DNA from 4 places in the Bacillus cereus group sp. BfR-BA-01316 genome. Region 1 is predicted to be linked to each of the others. Evidence: riboswitches for the same ligand, from Rfam matches in the RefSeq annotation. Region 1 holds a riboswitch; each other region holds the start of a gene.

Region 1 (3,217 bases):
CGACTTTTGAAAAATCCATAGCGGCAATATAAATTCGTTCTAATTTATCACGAACTGATTTTGCCTTTGCTAAGAAAGACATCGCCTCATTCATTTTTGTTTTATACTGAATTGAAACGTCGCGAATTTCCGTAGCATACTTCTCATCTGTCCCTGGTGCAACAATGAGATCATACATATCGATAATCTCATCCCCCTCACGGCTTGGGAAGTATTCATGCGGTGCTGTACTATCAAAAATTGCAAATCCTAATTCCCTTACAATAATCATATCGAGACTATTTGGATCAAATCCACAATGATACACTTCTACTTCAAACCCTTTTTCTTCTGCTGCCTTAGCTAATTTTTTGAGCATCGTTGATTTTCCAGAGCCTGGGCGTCCCTTTATAAAATAACGATGTGGTAACCCTTCTGTTAAATTAGGAACAAAATCAACTGCTCCTTTCGGTGTAGCAGCCCCTAAAAAACGGTGTTTCACGATTGATTTCTTCCCGCCTTTATCTGCAAATAGTTTCTGTATAAGCTGATCTGTTAATTCGTTTGCTTTATTAAAATCAATGTTATTAATATATATTTTTTCCCACTCATCATGTATAACTAACGCTTCTTTAAAACATCCATAAGCTGCTTGAAAGGCTTTACTCGCTTCTGAAACAAATCGTTCAATCTCTAATTTTTGCTTTCTTAATTTATCTGAGTCCCAAGCAACGCCTAAATTTATATACTCTTCTACAACTCCAGGCATTTTCGGCTCAATAACGTGTGGCGATGTCCCATCGACAATTCCTACATTTAGCTTCGGAATAATTACACCGTCAACTGACTTATTGTCAGAAGAACAATGTAAAAATTCAATATCATATCCTTTTCCAGTCCATTCACGCCCAATTGCTTTTATTAAAGAAGACTTCCCTGTTCCTGGACCGCCTTTTAAAATAAATAGCCTATCTAGCCCTTTTAAGCTCTCTTCATACAAGCTATAAAATCCTCTAGCTGTATTTCCACCAGCAAAATAGTTCAATACATTCCCTGTCACTGCACCCACCCCTTCGCAGCATTCTACTTACATAAGCTACAATATGCGAGAACCTTTATTTGGGTGAATACCTATTTTGTATTGCACTAAAAAAGGAAATGAATTACAATTTAAACGTACAGAAAATTCTAAACCTTAAAACTAAATAGACCTTTATCAAGAGAGGCAGAGGGACCGGCCCTTTGAAGCCCAGCAACCTCAGTTTATAAGAACTGAATAGGTGCTAATTCCTACAAAATACTTTGCATTTTGGAAGATAAATTTAACTACTGCATGTAAGGCTCATCTTTCTTGATTATGAAAGATGAGCTTTTTATTATTTGAAATACATATATTGGAGGTATTTAAAATGAAAGTAATTGACCTATCACAAACATTTGAAAACAATATGTCTCAATTTCCTGGGACACCAGAAATCCAACTAGAAGCAATTACAAGTGTTGAAGAGACAGGATATCAAGTTACAGATTTTCATTCTGTCGTTCATGTTGGCACGCATTGCGATGCTCCTGCACATTTTATTTCTGGTGCAACAACAATTGATCAATTATCTCTTGACCAATTTGTAGGCGAAGCAGTTCTAATCGATGTAACACATGTTCAAGGGCGAAAGTTACCTAAGGAAGTATTAAATACTACCGACATAAAAGAAGGAGATATTGTTATTTTCCACTCCAATTTATCTAATAAATGGAACACAGAAGCTTATGCGAAAGAAGCATTTTATCTTTCTGAAGAATTAGCTGAAGAACTAGTTAATTTAAAAATAAAATCTGTCGGTTTAGATTTCATTTCTCCCGATGAGGTAACTACAGAAACATCGCCTATTCATCACATATTACTAGGGAATAACATTTATTTAATTGAAAATCTAACAAATCTAGATGCCATTAAAATGAAGCGTTTCTTTTTCTCAGCAGCACCTTTAAAAATTAAAAATAGTGATGGTGCTTTTGCAAGAGCATTCGCCGTTATTTTTTAAAATAAGAACTACTTAAGAACACAAAAAAAGCAAAGATCATTTTTGACCTTTGCTTTTATATTTTTTATTTAAGTTAAGAAAGAATTGTTCCACCCTCGGACGTACCCAAGCTAAATAATCTTTATCTTTTTTCTTTGTACAAGCTATCTCTTCTCCATCTACCATTCCGACAAGTTCTAGCTCTAACAGCTGCCTCGTGAATGCTAGCATATTTACTTCTTCTGCTGGATACTCTTCTTTTAATTTCTCCTCAATTTCTCCCAATAAAAAACCGTCACGCATCATTGCTAGTGCATCAATCCAAAGTGGCGGCATTTCATATGTCTCTCCTGTAATCGTATCTTTTACAATATAATTCTTTTGCTCTTTTCGAAATTGAATCGTGTGTAAACATACAGTTGAATTTAATGTCAATTCCATCATACCACCCCTTTCATCATATCTGCATAGAAAAAAGGATGCGCGTGCACCCCTGCTTTTCTTTTCATAACACTACCGAACCGTTACACGAGCTAAAAGCTGCATGTCGATATTTTCCTCCATTATAAACGAAGTGTTTTATAAAAAAAACCCTTCTTTAAACATTTTATAAAATGTTTATATTTACACAACAAGAACACTTTTCTGAAAATAGTTTCTTCTAATGTACTACACTGTGGGTAAATAAATTTCCACTTTCGTTCCTACGCCCATACTACTTTGAATCGCGATACTCCCTTGATGTTCCTCAATAATTTTATATGTAATCATTAGCCCAAGGCCTGTACCATTCTCCTTTGTTGTATAAAACGCCTTTCCGATTTTCTCTATTTTCTCATTCTCTATACCAAATCCTTGATCCTCGACAGAAATACACAAATGTCCCTCAGTTTTTTCATATGCACAGATATGAATGTCTCCACCTTCTGGCATTGATTCTATTCCATTTTTAATAATATTTAATAAAACTTGTTTTAATTGTTTATCATCACCGTTTATAACTGGTAAATTTTCATCTACTTGCAAATGAAATTTCACTCCATATTTTGTTGCATAACTTTCCATTAGCTGTACAACATATAAAAGAATTTCCCGTATATTACACCATTTATAATTTGTTGGTTTCGGTTTTCCTAATAACATCAATTCACTAGCAAATCCGTTAATCCTTTCAATTTCTTGTAACATAATGTCGTAGCTCATCGTATCAGCAGGGT
Region 2 (3,217 bases), on a different contig from region 1:
AGGAAAGTGGTTTCTCTTATCAAGTAGCATATGCTAGCAAGGCGTTCTTGTGCATGGAGATGTGCCGAGTAGCTCGTGAAGAAAATATGTCTTTAGACGTTGTCTCTGGAGGAGAATTATATACTGCACTCCAAGCAGGATTTCCGGCATCGCGCATTCATTTTCACGGAAATAATAAAACAGAAGAAGAAATGATTATGGCTCTTCAGGCGAATATTGGTTGTTTTGTGGTAGATAATTTCTTAGAATTAGAAATTTTACATGATTTAGCAGTGCAACATGGGAAATTTGTGAACATATTAATCCGTGTAACGCCTGGAGTAGAGGCACATACACACGAATATATAACAACAGGTCAAGAGGATTCGAAATTTGGATTTGGTGTTTCAAATGGTCAAGCGATGCAAGCAATTGAGCTAGCTTTGCAAAAATCAAATTATAATGTGCTAGGGATTCACTCGCACATCGGATCGCAAATATTCGAAACGGCTGGTTTTGTTCGAGCAATTGAAGTATTACGTCAATTTTTAGAAGAAGTGCGAGAGCGAACAAATTATGTAGTGAAAGTATTAAATGTCGGCGGAGGTTTCGGTATACGTTATACGGAGTCTGATACACCGTTAACACTTGAAACGTATGTGCACGCTGTAACAAGTACGGTGAGAGAGCAGTTTACATTATGTGAATATCCGCTTCCTGAAATATGGATTGAGCCAGGGCGTAGTATTGTAGGTGATGCTGGAACAACAATTTATACAGTCGGAGCGGTGAAAGAGATTCCTGGTATTCGGAAATATGTTTCAGTCGATGGTGGGATGACAGATAATTTAAGACCGGCTCTATATGGAGCGCGTTATGAAGCCATGTTGGCGAATCGAGGGAATGATGAGAATGAGGAACTTGTTTCGATTGCTGGGAAATGCTGTGAAAGTGGAGATATGCTGATTTGGGATATTAATCTACCGCAAGTTGCTTCTTCTGATTTACTAGCAATTTCTTGCACGGGAGCATATGGGTATTCGATGGCTAATAATTATAATCGTATTCGTAGACCGGCTGTAGTCTTCGCAAAAGGCGGAACATCACAAATTGTTGTAGAACGTGAAACATATGAAAATATTATTGGGAACGATCGCATACGTATTAAAGAACTTGTTTAAATATGAAAAAAGGAGTTGTTCAGGATGGGCAATTCTTTTTTTATAAAATAAATAAAATATATCGGAAAACTAGGATTGAAAAAAATCAGAATTGTGATAAAATACAAATACAAAGCTTATCAAGAGAAGCGGAGGGAACTGGCCCTACGAAGCTCGGCAACCTGCTTATAGAAAGCAAGGTGCTAAATCCAGCAAAATGGAATCCATTTTGAAAGATAAGGTAAAATATATTACCGAACAGTCTTTTCGAAATGGGAAAGATTTTTTTTATGAATAAAAAGGGGGGCTGTTTGCGTGAGCGTACGGGAACATTTTGATGAAGTGTCCGAAAAAATTCAAACGATGCTTGCTGATATGAAATATGGTTCAATTACAATTGTTGTGCAAGATGGAAAAGTGATTCAATTAGAGAAAAGTGAAAAGGTCCGTTTAAAGTAAAAAGCGCTGACTAGAAAAACTAGAGGCGGTTTTAATCTATTTTATTAGATTAAAACCGTCTTTTTGCTTTTACAGGGGGAAAAAACATGTTGACGTACGAAACGTGGAAAGAAAATAGTGTTTCATTTTCTGAAGAAAATGAAACGAAGGGTGCGTTATCGGTATTAAGTTGGGCTTATAGAGAGTATAAAGATGAAATTGTATATGCATGTAGCTTTGGGGTGGAGGGAATGGTTTTATTGTATCTTATAAACCAAGTAAATCCATCTGCTAAAGTTGTATTTTTAGATACAAATGTTCATTTTCAAGAAACATACGAATTAATTAAGAAGGTACGCGAGAGATTTCCTTCATTAAATATTATAGAAAAACAGCCAGAACTTACACTTGATGAACAAGCGAAGCTTCATGGAGAGAAGTTATGGGAAAGTAATCCGAATCTCTGTTGTAAGATAAGAAAAATTTTGCCGCTAGAAAAATCATTAGCAGCCGAAAAAGCGTGGATATCAGGCCTTAGAAGGGAACAATCAGAAACGCGTAAGCATACACAGTTTATAAATCAAGATCGTCGTTTTCAATCTATTAAAGTTTGTCCGCTCATTCATTGGACTTGGAAAGAAGTTTGGCGATATGTATACAAACATAGTTTGCCATATAACCCATTGCATGATGTTGGCTATCCGAGTATTGGGTGTGAGAAATGTACATTACCTGTAGGTGATGGTGGCGACTCAAGAGATGGAAGATGGGCTGGGAAAATGAAGACAGAATGTGGACTTCACTTTCAATGAGATAGATTTTGAAATAAAGCTAAGAAGGGATATAAGAAGATGAGTACAACAAATGAATTAGTAAATCGCATTGATGAAACATATGACATATCGAACATTGTAAAGGGAATCGAGCTAGACAAAATTGCACTTAGTGATTTAGAACTTTTGGCGACAGGAGGATATAGCCCTCTTACAGGATTTTTAGGGAAGAGAGAGTATGACTCAGTAGTAGAAACGCTTCGTTTAGCAAATGGTAGCGTATGGAGTATACCGATTACATTACCGGTAACAGAAGAAGTAGCAGAGAAACTGCAGGTTGGAGAGGAAGTAAAACTTGTCAACGCCGGAAATGTATATGGTGTCATTAGAATAGAAGATATTTTTGTACCAGATAAAGAAAAAGAAGCGTTACTTGTATATAAAACGCCGGATGAGGCTCATCCAGGAGTGAAAAAATTATATGAACGATCAAATGTTTACGTTGGAGGAGCTATTACTCTTATAAAACGCTTTGAAAATAATCTATTTCCTTCTTATCATTTAGATCCAATTGAAACGAGAGAAGGATTTAAAAAACGTGGTTGGAAAACAGTAGTCGGATTTCAAACGAGAAACCCGGTACATCGTGCCCATGAGTATATTCAAAAGTCGGCACTTGAAATTGTAGATGGTCTCTTTTTAAACCCGCTCGTTGGTGAAACGAAATCAGATGATATTCCTGCTGATGTAAGGATGGAAAGTTATGAAGTATTACTACAGAATTACTATCCAAAAGATCGTGTTTTTTTAGGGGTATTTCCTGCAGCGATGCGATATGCAGGTCCAAGGGAAGCGATATTTCATGCA
Region 3 (3,217 bases), on a different contig from region 1:
GCGATTATAATTGTAAAAAGTCCTGGTTTCATAATGATTAATAGTAAAATAACAATTAACAAATATGGGATACCGTATAACACTTCAATCCCTCTTATAATCCACTCATCAATTAACGTTCCAAGACGATTACGCCCTCTCACATATCCACTAAAACCTCCGATAAGTACACCAAGCCCTATATCAAGAGCTGCTGCTACCAATCCAACTGTTAATGAAATTTTCCCACCAGCCCAAGTACGCGCCCAAATATCTCTCCCTAAATCGTCTGTTCCGAACCAATGCTCACTACTAGGCGGTAAATTAGTTGCTTCTTTTACTTGTTCACTCGCAGTAAATGACGTTAAACTTTCGCCAATAAGCGAGAAAATAATAATTAGTAATAACGTCACTGCCCCTAAAACTGCTATAGGGTTTGATATAAACTTGCGAAACACTTCCTTTTTCCGGCTAATCGTTTGCTGATCTTTATTTATCGTTAATTCTTTTTTCTCTTCATTCGTTAATAACTGGTCATTAATTTCATAAGCCCCCATTTAAACATCACCCTCCTTACGTAATAGAACGAATGCGCGGATCAACAATACGATGAATGATATCTGTAATAAAAATACATACAATTAATAGCGCACTATAGAAAATGGTTGTTCCCATAATCACCGGATAATCTCGGTTAAAAATACTATCTACAAAATATTTTCCTAAACCAGGAATTGAAAAGATTTTTTCAATAACGAAAGTCCCTGTTAAAAGTCCAGCCATTAATGGGCCAACAAATGTAAGTACCGGAACAATCGCATTTCGAAGAGCATGTCTTATAATGATTTTCTTAATTGGTATACCTTTCGCTCTCGCTAGCTTAATATAATCACTCTGCAACACTTCAATCATATTAGAGCGAACAAATCTTGTAATAACTGCGATTGGCCCGAGCGCTAATGCGAAGGAAGGTAATACAGTATGCTCAAATGTTCCCCAAGACGCTACTGGTAAAAGTTCAAATTGAATGGCGAATACTTGTATGAATAGCGGCGCTAAAATAAAACTCGGAATAGAAATACCGAGAATCGCAAGCAAGCTCACACTATAATCAATTACTTTCCCGTGATATAGAGCAGCAAATGTACCTGCGGCAATTCCGACTAACAACGAAATAACAAGTGCTTGTAGACCAATGATGGCCGATGGGCCAAAGCCGGTCGTTATAATTTCTGATACGCCTTGACCTGTCGATTGAACAGATTCACCAAAATCAAAATGAACTACGCCATCTAAATAAGCAACATACTGATTCCATAACGGTTCATCAAGGTGATACTTCGCTCTCATATTTTGTATCACTTCTTCAGGAAAGATTTTCGCGTCTGATGAAAATGGATCCCCTGGAATAATATGCATAATTAAAAATGTTACTGTCGTAATAACCCATAGCGTGAATACCATAACCGATAGTTTTTTAATAACATACACTTCAATAACCCCCTAAACAAATGAATTTACTTTGTTTTATTGACATATTTGTTCCCATCATTCCTTCTCCACTTCTTAAAACACAAAAAGCCTTGATCTTAAAAAATAAGATCAAGGCTTAATAAAACTATGCCCATCACTTATCTTTCAAGACTTGCTTGCTGGAATTAGCACGGTGTTCTATTTCAGAACCCGCTGCTGAGGTGTCATAGGGCCAGTCCCTCTACCTCTCTGGATAAGTAAATTGCTATATTATTATTTGGTTCAAATTGTATATTTTGAATTATAATTCTGAAAAAATGAAAAGTCAATCAAATTGGATATATTTAGAAAAATCAGTTTTCGTTGATACTCATAATAAAACAGAAATTCAATGGGTATTAAGTATTCGAGGATTGAAGGCGCATATAGGTGAACTTTATTAGTATCTACTGTATATAGTATTTTTACGTAAATAAGAAAAAATAACCTTGCATGCGCAAGGTTATTTTTCCGTTTCTGTTTGAAAACGTTTATAGTATGTCGATGCTGTTGAAAAATTAATTTCTATATCACGAATCAACGATGAGTCTTCTTCTTTAGCTAACTTCTGTAATTTTTTCATTGCTTGTTCCGATTCATTTAAGAAACCAACATACATTTCATGTTCTTGTTCTTTCGACTTCGGTACACGAATTTCTTTACGCATATGATCTATATCTTCTAGCATGCCCGTTGTTACATTTTGCACGTCTTCCTTATATTTAGCATTAGTTATTTCCTTACCGCCCTTTTCTTTTGCCACTTCAAATAACTGTAACGCTTTATTAATTTCCTTGTTCATCTTCGCATCATACTTTTCATGTACCTCGCGATACGCTTTCATATCTTCTGTCTGTTCAGTAGATTGCTCTACCTTTTCTTTCGGTTCTTTCGTATCTTTCGTGTCTTTATTTCCATTACATCCCGCTAGAAGGAGCATACCCCCAAGCATTGCAATACCGAAAACCTTCTTCATCTCTTATTCTCCTTTTATCTACATCTACTACGAATTACAGTTTTTCTTATCTCCACTTGTTTTATTATACCGAGAACATCCTAAATTTTGCACTTAAGATGATTTCTTAATATGTATATCAACATTTTTGTCACAGTATCGTCACTTTATTCAAGTAACTTTTGCACTCCTTTACTATGCCACCTTACAAAACTGTAAGCACACGTAGAGAACAAACCATGCTAGACTTACATATGCATAACGCAAGCGTAGTTAAGTTTCTAAGGAGAATCATCCATGTACAATACAATACCTTTTATGGGAGAAGATATTCGTGTCCTTATTCGCGAAAAATCACTCCATATTGAAAATACAGAGAGCCTTCGCCGCGTATTAAAAAAGAAGCATGCTCCATTTCAGTTAGCACAACATTTAAAACAACAACATACAAATAAATTTCATACTGTACTCAATATATCTGATAAATCATTAACAATCGAAATTATCGGTCATGTTTATATCGGAAACTTTGCAGATGCTTTAAAAGAAATTCCACGTATACCGAAGATTGCTCCTATTATCGTTGAGAGGGCATATAGAATTACAGATCATACTGATATTATTGACTGCGGAGAGAAAGAGGTCGATAGCAACCGTTGGGTATGGGATAAACTTGCTTTCTTATATGATGCGATCATGAATAATATGTATGAGTTATTTCAAAGAAATGAAAAAAAGAGCTGATTCAAAGAAATGTTTGAATCAGCTCTT
Region 4 (3,217 bases), on a different contig from region 1:
TTAAAGCCATTGCTCTAGCAATCCCAATCCTTTGCTGTTGCCCGCCGGATAACATTGCCGGATAAAAATCTTCTTTACCAGCTAAGCCTACTTGTTTTAATATTTCTCTCGCTATTCCCTTTGCCTCTTCTTCACTTTTTTTCTGTACAACCGTTAATGGCGTTGTAATATTTTTCAATGCTGTTTTATTTTTAAATAAATTGTAGTTTTGAAAAACCATAGCTGTTTTTTGGCGTAATCGTATTATTTCTTTTTTATAAAGTTTTTTCGTATGAATCTCTAAATCTTCAATTCTAATACTCCCATCATCCGGTTGTTCTAATAAATTCAAACATCTCAGCAATGTCGATTTCCCTGAACCAGAAGGTCCAATAATTACTACCACTTCCCCTTTTTTCACAGCAAGTGAGATCCCTTTTAGTACTTCATTATTTTTATAGGATTTATACAAATCACTTATCTCAATCACATATATCACCTCATTTCTGTTATAGATACGGTGCGTCAAGTTTCTTCTCCAACTTTTTCTGTCCCCAGCTAATTACGATTGTAATAACCCAATACACAATCGCTACCGCTAAATAACTTTCCATATAACGATACGATTGCGCCGCTAGCATTTTCGCTTGCGCTAAAATTTCAGCTACCCCAAGTGCAAAAGATAACGAAGATTCTTTTAACAATCCAACAAAATTATTTCCAAGTGACGGCACAGCTACACGAATAGCCTGCGGAAAGATGATTTGTCGCATCGCTTGTGCTTTTGTCATTCCTACGGATAAACAAGCATCCATTTGTCCTGATTCTACAGCATTTAATGAACCTCGAATTATCTCTGACAAATAAGCAGCATTATTTAAACTGAGACCAATTAAAGTTGCTTGCATAGCTGTAAGTACTGTAAAAGTCGGAAATATTTGTGGCAATCCGAAATACAACACAAACAATTGAACTAATAACGGTGTTCCTCTAAAGAAAGAGATATACACCCTTGCAATTGGATATAACAATTCCGTTTTGTTTTTTGTAATGATCGCCAGGCCAATCCCTATAACGAAAGAAATAATCATTGAAACAACAGTAATCCCTAAAGTTATGTATACATACTTAAATAATTGCGGAAAACTTTCTAAAAAATACGCCACATCAAATTTCACTTTGCTCCCCCCTTTCTAGACAAAAAACTCTTCTTACACATATAAGAAGAGTTGAATGTTAATCCATTTCCCCCATCTCCCAAACGCCTCATACGTTTGCTGGAATTAGCACAGTACTTTTATAGCCTGTTGCTGAGATTTCATCGGGCCAGTCCCTCCATCTCTCTTGATAAAAAACTAATAAATTTTTCCATTTATTAATTTGTTATTATGAAGAATACAGTTAAATCATAACAATATCAATAGGAAAACTAAGAATTAAATCTACACTTTTTTCGAACATACAAACAATACACCACCAAAATTACTATTCTTAATAAACTGTACACAAAAAGCCGGTACTTCTAACAAACTTAGAAATACCGGCTTCAAATCTTTTATTCTTATAGCTTATGATATTTATCTCATCTTATGTACTTCAGCAACTAACTTCCCGCCCTGTATGCCCATATAAAGCTTAACAGGAGCATCATTCGTGTTTTCAAATACTAAGTCTAAATATGGATACGCAATTGTAGCATCTCTTCCTTGTGGTACATAACCTACTGTTTTAGAATGTGTAGTTCTCTCTACCATTTTCAAACCAGCTTGATCTGCTGCATTGAATAAAGTAGATGATGTTTGACAAACGCCACCACCATAACCATCTACTAATTTACCATCTACAATTTCTTTTCCTAATTGGTACCCTTTATCTGGTGTTGTATCTCCAATTAGTGCATTAAAAGAGAAACGGTCTCCTTTCGCTAAAACAACTCCACTTACGCTCTGAGCAGATAAACGAATATTCTCAATACGACCACCAGTTGAACCACCTAAATTCGTTTCATACCTACCAATTACAGTACCACTGCCTTGCGCATCACTTAATGTTGCAGTAGGTTTTTTCTCCACAATTGGTAACTGATAAGTAGAATCCCACATACCTACATTTAATAATTTGTCTACTAACTCTTTTTCCATTAATTCATAAGAAGGCTTTCCTTCTTGCCATGATCCATCAGGCGCTATACGTGAAGGGACCATCTTTTTGTCGACGCTTTTCCCGACTTCACCTGCAACCTTCGTTACCGATTTTTTGAATTTCGCCTCATCTTCAAAATAACCTAAACTCGATAAGTCTATTTTTTTCACTTCAGTACCAGTACGCCCATCCACTAAGCTAATTGAATCCTGTACATCAGCCTTAGCCTCTACAACGTTCCCACCAAAATCACTTACTAATGCCACATCACTTACTTTTGTGCCACAACCACTTACTACAGCTACGCATAGCACCCCTACTAATATACCCTTTATTTTTCGGAACAATATACTCTCTCCTTTTCCCCAACATTATTTCTTATGTATTATTTCATTTTATGTATGTTTTGTTACAATCATTTTACAATATATTTAGAAAATGTTACAAGTTGTTTTTTACTCTATTTAAATTACTCTTTTCTTTTGTAAATGTCTATACATATTTATATAAATTTTCGAGTTTGATAAGATTGTAACTTTTATGCAACCTATTTCTATCCAGTATATACCATTCGACAGATGAAATACAAATGTAAAACTCTTTCATTTCACCTCTCTATTCACCTGCATGCTTCAAAAACCGTAATACCGATTTCTCATATGTGATCATTATTAAACAACTTAAACCGAGTTTTTATAGGTAAAAACAATTAATCCCTTCAGCGTATATAGGTATTTGCCGTGCCACTACTCCGCTTTTGCACATACATTATGGTGAATTTAACCTAATTATAAAGAAATGGAGGATGTTTTTATGTATCCCTACAATCCTTATGATCCATATAACCAATATGGTTACCAACCTCAGTATGATTTACAGGCACAATACCAACAATATATAGATCCAACAGAGCAAATTAATCCATATGATTCAAATCGCCAATTTCAACTTCCAATCTCTTTCCCTGGTACTGGAAACCGTCAATTAGAAAGACGAGTAAATGAGCTTGAGCAAAGAGTACGTCAACTAGAAAACACAGTTGAGCGTCATACGCGTAGATTAAACCGCTTAAATCAGCGTTTACGTACAGTAGAAA

What was found. Region 1 has a riboswitch for S-adenosylmethionine ahead of MR071_RS10735 (cyclase family protein). Riboswitches for the same ligand answer to the same signal wherever they lie in the genome.
Positions count from the first base shown of each region.
Region 2: linked by a shared signal. The riboswitch ahead of MR071_RS19075 (YezD family protein) and the one ahead of MR071_RS10735 (cyclase family protein) in region 1 are both predicted to bind S-adenosylmethionine.
Region 3: linked by a shared signal. The riboswitch ahead of MR071_RS14605 (ABC transporter permease) and the one ahead of MR071_RS10735 (cyclase family protein) in region 1 are both predicted to bind S-adenosylmethionine.
Region 4: linked by a shared signal. The riboswitch ahead of MR071_RS06445 (amino acid ABC transporter permease) and the one ahead of MR071_RS10735 (cyclase family protein) in region 1 are both predicted to bind S-adenosylmethionine.

Region 1 is NZ_JAKUGX010000010.1:86,433-89,649, reverse strand. Features, by position in the region: gene MR071_RS10740 (PRK06851 family protein) at 1-1,039, opposite strand, end outside; SAM riboswitch class I at 1,190-1,302, shown strand; gene MR071_RS10735 (cyclase family protein) at 1,389-2,021, shown strand; gene MR071_RS10730 (hypothetical protein) at 2,058-2,441, opposite strand; gene MR071_RS10725 (ATP-binding protein) at 2,670-3,217, opposite strand, start outside.
Region 2 is NZ_JAKUGX010000028.1:26,840-30,056, forward strand. Features, by position in the region: gene lysA (diaminopimelate decarboxylase) at 1-1,160, shown strand, start outside; SAM riboswitch class I at 1,274-1,382, shown strand; gene MR071_RS19075 (YezD family protein) at 1,455-1,598, shown strand; gene MR071_RS19080 (phosphoadenylyl-sulfate reductase) at 1,685-2,389, shown strand; gene sat (sulfate adenylyltransferase) at 2,429-3,217, shown strand, end outside.
Region 3 is NZ_JAKUGX010000017.1:64,892-68,108, forward strand. Features, by position in the region: gene MR071_RS14600 (ABC transporter permease) at 1-536, opposite strand, end outside; gene MR071_RS14605 (ABC transporter permease) at 553-1,470, opposite strand; SAM riboswitch class I at 1,608-1,712, opposite strand; gene MR071_RS14610 (hypothetical protein) at 1,955-2,467, opposite strand; gene MR071_RS14615 (hypothetical protein) at 2,744-3,190, shown strand.
Region 4 is NZ_JAKUGX010000005.1:129,304-132,520, reverse strand. Features, by position in the region: gene MR071_RS06450 (amino acid ABC transporter ATP-binding protein) at 1-469, opposite strand, end outside; gene MR071_RS06445 (amino acid ABC transporter permease) at 489-1,157, opposite strand; SAM riboswitch class I at 1,227-1,333, opposite strand; gene MR071_RS06440 (VanW family protein) at 1,557-2,468, opposite strand; gene MR071_RS06435 (hypothetical protein) at 2,935-3,217, shown strand, end outside.